DNA from 2 places in the Streptomyces thioluteus genome. Region 2 is predicted to be linked to the other one. Evidence: riboswitches for the same ligand, from Rfam matches in the RefSeq annotation. Region 2 holds a riboswitch; the other holds the start of a gene.
What was found. A riboswitch is a leader RNA that binds a small molecule or an ion and turns the genes downstream of it on or off. The one in region 2 is predicted to bind cyclic di-AMP.

Region 1 (3,400 bases), on a different contig from region 2:
CGGACGTCCACACCTGGGACCGCGTCGCCCACTGCGAGAGCGGAGGGCTGTGGAGCGCCGACACCGGCAACGGGTATTTCGGCGGGCTCCAGATGACGCAGGACATGTGGGAGGCGGGCGGCGGCACGGAGTTCGCGCCCCGCCCCGACCAGGCCAGCCGCGCCCAGCAGATCGCCATAGCGGAGCGGATCCTCAAGGAGCAGGGCCCGTACGCCTGGCCCGCCTGTGCCGTGAAGTCGGACCTGGCCAAGGAGGGCCCGGCGCCGGACGTGAACCCGGGACGCGCCGACACCTCCACTCCGGAGCCGGAGCACAAGCCGTCGTCCGGGGCGCGGGAGCACGACGACCGGTCGTCGGACCGGTCCGCGCCCAACGGCGCGCCGTCGGACGGCTCTTCCGGAAGCGAAGGCTCCCAGGGCAAGCACCGCAAGCCGGCCGAGGACGACGCCCGGAAGGCCGACGACGCCGGGAGGACCGACGGCGCCCGGAAGACCGAGGGCGACCGCAAGGCCGAGGGCGACCGCAAGGCCGAGGACGACGCACGCGGCACGACGGACGCGCACGCGCCCGCGAAGAGCCCCGGGAAGACCCGGGACGCGCCGAAGAGCGACCCCGCGCCCTCCCGTTCCGCCGACCGCTCCACCGAGCCGTCCCGCACGCCGCACTCGCCGGCGCCCGACGGCACGTCCGGCGCCGACAGGAGCCCGGGCGCGGACCGTGGCGCGGACGCGGACACCGCTCCCGGCGCGGACGCCGGAGCGGGGACGGGCAAGCACCGCGCGCAACCGCCGCGTTCGGACGCGGAGCGCCCCTCGCGCGGTGGTGCGGAAGCGCGCGGGAACGGGCCGCGTGCCGAGGACTACACCGTGCGCCCCGGTGACAACCTGTCAGCCATCGCGCAGGAGCACTCCGTCCCGGGCGGCTGGCACCGGATCTACCACGACAACAAAAAGGTCGTCGGTTCCGATCCGAATCTCATTCACCCAGGCCAGCAGCTCGAACTGAAGAAGTAGGAGGGCAGTTCGGGTCGAATGTCCGTTCCGAACGAAAGTGAGACATGGGTCTCGTTGACGTCGGCTCGGATACGGCCCGTCAGGAGCCGAAGAACCGTCTCCCACCTGCGGAAACGTCAAGTTCCCCAGGGTATGGGTTCCAGCCGGTGGCCGAAAAGGGGGGTTTGAACCCGTAGGCCGCCTGTGCTTAACGTCGTCACCGCTCGCCACCGCGAGCACCACGGTCGTCACGCCGAATCCTGCCGGCGGCCGGGGGAGTCGTCGCGCAAGCGCCGTAGGCAGGAGCGGGGGAACCAAGGTAAGTCGCCGCGACGGTCCGCCGGTCAGTGACCGGGGGTGCCGCAGCGGCTAGGGGTGAAGCCGGGTGCGCGCAAGCCGCCCGGCCGGGCAACTCACGCCCGAACCCGACAGCTCACCTCGTAGGCGCCGGTGAGGAAACCGAGTCATGTCCCAAGGGCAAGCACCGTCGTCCGAACAAGGCCATCCGCATCGCCACGCTCGCGGGTGTCACCGGCGCCGCAGTCGCCGCCCCGCTGATGGCCGCGACCTCCGCCCACGCCGCTTCCGTGGAGACCTGGGACCGCGTCGCCCAGTGCGAGTCCGGCGGCAACTGGTCCATCAACACCGGCAACGGCTACTACGGCGGCCTGCAGTTCTCGCAGTCCTCCTGGGCCGCCGCGGGCGGCACCGCCTACGCCCCGCGTGCCGACCTCGCCACCAAGGGCCAGCAGATCCAGGTCGCCGAGAAGCTCCTCGCCATGCAGGGCCCCGGCGCCTGGGGCTGTGCCGGTGACGGCGGCCTGACCTCCGGCGGCCCGAAGGCCGACGTGGACACCGGCTCGTCCGCCAAGTCCACGCAGAAGTCCACCGGCGAGCGCAGCGTCTCCACCAAGACGCACGCCGACCGCAGCGAGCGCCAGGCCGCGCCGCGGCACGCCGCTCCGCAGCAGAGCGACGAGGAGGCCCCGGCCGCCAAGCCGGCCGCCCCCAAGCACGCCGCTCCGAAGACGGTCAAGATGGGCGACGGTGAGTACCAGGTCAAGGAGGGCGACACCCTCGCCAAGATCGCCGAGGCCAAGAAGGTCAAGGGCGGCTGGGAGAAGCTCTTCGACCGCAACAAGGACATCGTCGAGAGCGCCGATCTCATCTTCCCCGGCCAGAAGCTGCACCTCAGCTGACCCGGCCACCTCTGGCGAACCGCCCCGTTCCGATGCGCCCACTCCCCCGAGCCGCATCGGAGCGGGGCTCCGCCGTTCCTGAACGCGGTTCCCCCCACCGTTCACCGCTGGGCGAACATCCAGCCCATTCATCCCGTGATCTCGGCGTTTGTGCCATTTTTCCGGCCGGGCGGCGGTCCGCGGGCGGGCGGACCCTCCGGGGCCCGTTAGGCTCGTGTCCCAGAACTCCAGACACACACGAAGGAGACCCTCGTGCCGTCCATCGACGTCGTCGTAGCTCGCGAGATCCTCGACTCGCGAGGCAACCCCACGGTCGAGGTCGAGGTCGGCCTCGACGACGGCTCCACCGGCCGTGCCGCCGTGCCGTCCGGCGCCTCCACCGGTGCCTTCGAGGCCATCGAGCTCCGCGACGGGGACAAGAACCGTTACCTGGGCAAGGGCGTCGAGAAGGCCGTGCTGGCCGTCATCGAGCAGATCGGCCCGGAGCTCGTCGGCTACGACGCCACCGAGCAGCGCCTGATCGACCAGGCGATGTTCGACCTGGACGCCACCGACAACAAGGGCTCGCTCGGCGCCAACGCCATCCTGGGCGTCTCCCTGGCCGTCGCGCACGCCGCCTCCGAGGCGTCCGACCTGCCGCTCTTCCGCTACCTCGGCGGCCCGAACGCGCACCTGCTGCCCGTTCCGATGATGAACATCCTCAACGGCGGCTCGCACGCCGACTCCAACGTGGACATCCAGGAGTTCATGATCGCGCCGATCGGCGCCGAGTCGTTCTCCGAGGCGCTGCGCTGGGGCACCGAGGTCTACCACACCCTCAAGGCCGTGCTGAAGGCCAAGGGCCTGTCCACCGGCCTGGGCGACGAGGGCGGCTTCGCCCCGAACCTCGGCTCCAACCGCGAGGCCCTCGACCTCATCCTCGAGGCCATCAAGCAGGCCGGCTACACCCCCGGCCAGGACATCGCGCTGGCGCTGGACGTCGCCGCCTCCGAGTTCTTCAAGGACGGCGTCTACAAGTTCGAGGGCCAGGACCGCACCGCGGCCGAGATGACCGACTACTACGCCGAGCTCGTCGCCGCGTACCCGCTGGTCTCCATCGAGGACCCGCTGTTCGAGGACGACTGGGACGGCTGGCAGACCATCACCGAGCGCCTCGGCGACAAGGTCCAGCTCGTCGGTGACGACCTGTTCGTCACCAACCCCGAGCGC
Region 2 (3,400 bases):
GCAGAGGGTGAGGGCGACGGTGGTGGACTGTTTCACGGGCATGGGTGGAGACTCCCTTCCGGTTCGAGCCCACCGTGTGCCGGGGCGGGCCGGGCCCGCAACCGATCATCCGTCAGGGCGCGCGGCCGGGTGGGGGTGACTCCCTCCGCCGTGACGTGCGGTTTTCCTCCTCCGACGCGGAATGTCGACAAATGCCCTCCATGCGACCGAAAGGGTTCCGCGCGGGGGAGAATCGCGGGGTGTCCAAGAAGAGCATCACTCCCGCCTCCCCCTGCCCGTGCGGCCTGTCCGCCTCGTACGCCGACTGTTGCGGCGCCTTCCATGCGGGTCGGTCCTCCGCGCCGACCGCCGAGCGGTTGATGCGCTCGCGCTACAGCGCCTTCGCGGTCGGGGACGCGGCGTATCTGCTGCGAACGTGGCACTCCTCCACCCGTCCGGCGGTGCTGGACCTGGACGACCAGGTGCGGTGGACGGGGCTGGAGATCCTGGCGGCGTCGGGCGGTACGGCGTTCCACCAGGAGGGGACGGTGGAGTTCCGGGCGCACTGCCGAGTGGGGGGTGCGGAGGACTCCCAGCATGAGCTGAGCCGGTTCGTGCGGGAGGGTGGGAAGTGGGTGTATGTGGACGGGATGTGAGCGACGGTTTTCCGCCGGGGGGGGTGTGCCCGGACCCGCCCTTTCAACCATTTCTCCCGGGGCAAGCCCCGGACCCGACACCACGCTCCGAGTGGTGGGGCGGGGCTGCGCCCCGGGCCGCAACGCGCCTTCGGCGCGTCGGTCCTCAAACGCCGGACGGGCTGGACGGTGCGCCCCGGCCGGCCGGCGTTGAGGACGGCGCCCGGAGGGCGGGCACTTCGGGGGTCGGAGGCCCAGCCCTGCTCCGGGGTGCAGGGCGGAACCCTGCGGGGTGCAGGGGGCGAAGCCCCGGTGGCGCGCAGGGCGAAGCCCTGGTCAGGACCTCGGGGCATGCCTCAGCCCGGGCCCCAAGGGGCGCTGCCCCTGGTGGGGTGCGGCTCCCGGTGAGGGTGCGGCCCGGTGGGGCCGCGGCCCCGGGGTGAGGGCGCGGCCCCCGGTGGGAGGCGGCCCACAACATGGGTGCGGCCCCCAGCAGGTGTGCAGCCCGGGTGGGGATGCACCCCCGGTTGGGCACGCAGCCCCCAGCGGGGTGCGGGGGCGGAGCCCCGCCCCGCCGCGTGGAGCGCGGCCCCCGTGCGCGGCGGCGCGTGCCGCGAGGTGGCGCAGGGGCGCAGCCCCTGCGGAAACGGAGAAAGGGCGGGACCGGGGCAGAAACTCACACCCCCGTGAACGCCACGCGTCAGCGCACGCGGCCGTACCACACACTGTTCGTCCAGATCTTCTCCAGACGGACCTTCTTGCCCGTGCCGGGCGCGTGCCAGATCTTGCCGCCACCCGCGTAGATGCCCACGTGGTAGACGTTGCTGTCCGGAGTGGAAGAAGACCAGGTCGCCCGTGGTGCGCGAGCCGCGCGAGATGTGGCGGGTCGCGTTGTACTGGTCCGCCGCGATGCGCGGCAGCTTCTTGCCGGCCCCCTTCTTGAAGGATACTGCGTCAGGCCGAGCAGTCGAAGCGGTTGGGGCCGTGGCGCCCCACTGGTACCAGGAGCCCTTCTTCGAGGCCGCGACCTTGACGGCCTTGGCACCCGCGACGTGGGCCGCCTGCGCCTCGCCGGCGAGGCCGGGGAGCAGGACGGAGGCCGCGACAGTCGCGGCGGTGAGGGCCGTGCGGTACCGGCCCGGGAGATGAGCGCGGTATTCGAGTGCAGCGCAGACATGCCGATAAGCCCTTCGTCATCCGCCTGCGAAAGATGACCTGTCGGGTTCGGGCTGACAAAGTTGCCCGCCACCATGTGGCTTCACCCCTAGAACCACCGCCTTCGTGGTTCGTCCTGCCTGGGTCTCCCGCTCCTGCCGATCCGCGAATCAGTTCCGCACCCGGAGCGGCGGCAGGACTCGCGTCCGCCCGGGTCGCCCGCCTCTTTGACGGGTTTCTTGGTTGTTGCGGTGCAGATCCTGCACCATCCCGCCACCGAAAACCGGTGCCGAAAGGGGGTTCTGTGAGGTTCTTCACGCGTCGCGCGGTGACTTCCGTCCCGCTACGTCCCGTTTCGGGGTGCCGTCAGCAGGGCTTGCGCCAGGCGTTCAGGCCCAGCTCTTCTGCATGGAGGAGAGCCCCAGTTCCTTCGCCTCGCCGCAGAACTCACGGGGCGCCATCTCGTACTCGACATGGAAGACGGCCTTCCCCTTCGCCACGAAGGGCTTGAGCTTCTCGCACTCGCCGTACTGCGCGCACTGTTCGTTGACGGCGAAGTCGAAGTCGCCGACGAGCTCGGGGATCTGGTCGAGGTCGTTCTTGAGGCCGACGGCATGCCCCGCTCATGGGCGAGGGAGGCGATCATGCGGTTGAACGCCAACTGGTGGGCGGCGGTGAGCGGAAAGCCCGTCTTGTTGCGGAACCCTTCGGTCAGATCGGGCTCGACCGCGTCGAACCCCTTCTCGCGGCACATGTCGAAACGTTCCGCCATGATGGGCCGGAGGACGTCGAGGCGCCGGATGTCGAGCCACTTCTCGCCCTTCCAGCCCTCGTTCTTCGCGCCCAGCACGGACTCCGGGAACTTCCCCTGGTCCGGCCGCCAGTCCTCGTACGCGCCGGCGTTGATGTAGCAGATCACCTTGCGCTTCTTCGCGTGCAGCTTCGCCACGGTCGCCGCATCGTTCTCGAAGCCGTCGATGTCGTAGACGGGAACGTCGACGGAGGTGTCCACGGCGCCGTCCAGCTGCCACTGCCAGCGCGTACCGGGCTTCGGCTGCCAGCGCGCACCACCGGGACGCGGGTGCGCCGAGGGCGAACTCGTCTCCCACCGAGGGGTCGTCGGAGTCGGAGGGTGACGTCGTCGTCCCCGCGCAGCCGTCGCGATCAGCAGCACGGCCGTCGCGAAGGCCGCGCCCCCCAGCCGTCTCAAGGTGCGGTCTGCCATGGATTCTCTCCCTTTCCCGGCACGGCGCAGTGCACCGCGGCACCCCGCCTGCCGGCCGTACGTGCCACCAGTCCGGCCCGTTCCTGGGCACACCGTAGACCAAGTGGCAGAAGCGCGAGGGGAGATGGTCGGCCGTCCAGTCGGGCACCCGCGCGGTGCGGTACGCCTCCCCAGGACCCCTCGAAGGTCACGAGCAGGTCGGCGACCTCGGCGTACCCGGGGTCCGGGTGGGTGCCGGGGTTGAGCACGACGGTCCGCGCGCCCAACGCCCGGGACACCAGGGCGAGTCGGCGGTAGCGGGGCAGCAACAGGGCCTCCGTGGCGGCCCGGTCGTAGAAGACGCCGTCGACGTCGTACCACCGCCGGTGCCGGCGCAGGTCGGCGACGGCCGAGCGGAACGGGCGGG

Region 1: it holds a riboswitch for cyclic di-AMP, as region 2 does, so the genes downstream of both, ABD794_RS01550 (transglycosylase family protein) here and ABD794_RS01610 (C40 family peptidase) in region 2, are expected to answer to the same signal.

Annotation. Positions count from the first base shown of each region.
Region 1 is NZ_BAAAXZ010000013.1:13,480-16,879, reverse strand. It holds gene ABD794_RS01555 (transglycosylase family protein) at 1-1,013, shown strand, start outside; cyclic di-AMP (ydaO/yuaA leader) riboswitch at 1,308-1,454, shown strand; gene ABD794_RS01550 (transglycosylase family protein) at 1,496-2,191, shown strand; gene eno (phosphopyruvate hydratase) at 2,444-3,400, shown strand, end outside.
Region 2 is NZ_BAAAXZ010000014.1:5,456-8,855, reverse strand. It holds gene ABD794_RS01620 (hypothetical protein) at 1-42, opposite strand, end outside; gene ABD794_RS01615 (YchJ family protein) at 201-635, shown strand; partial or broken gene ABD794_RS01610 (C40 family peptidase) at 1,315-1,791, opposite strand; cyclic di-AMP (ydaO/yuaA leader) riboswitch at 1,798-1,947, opposite strand; partial or broken gene ABD794_RS01605 (endo alpha-1,4 polygalactosaminidase) at 2,136-2,994, opposite strand; gene ABD794_RS01600 (spherulation-specific family 4 protein) at 2,976-3,400, opposite strand, start outside.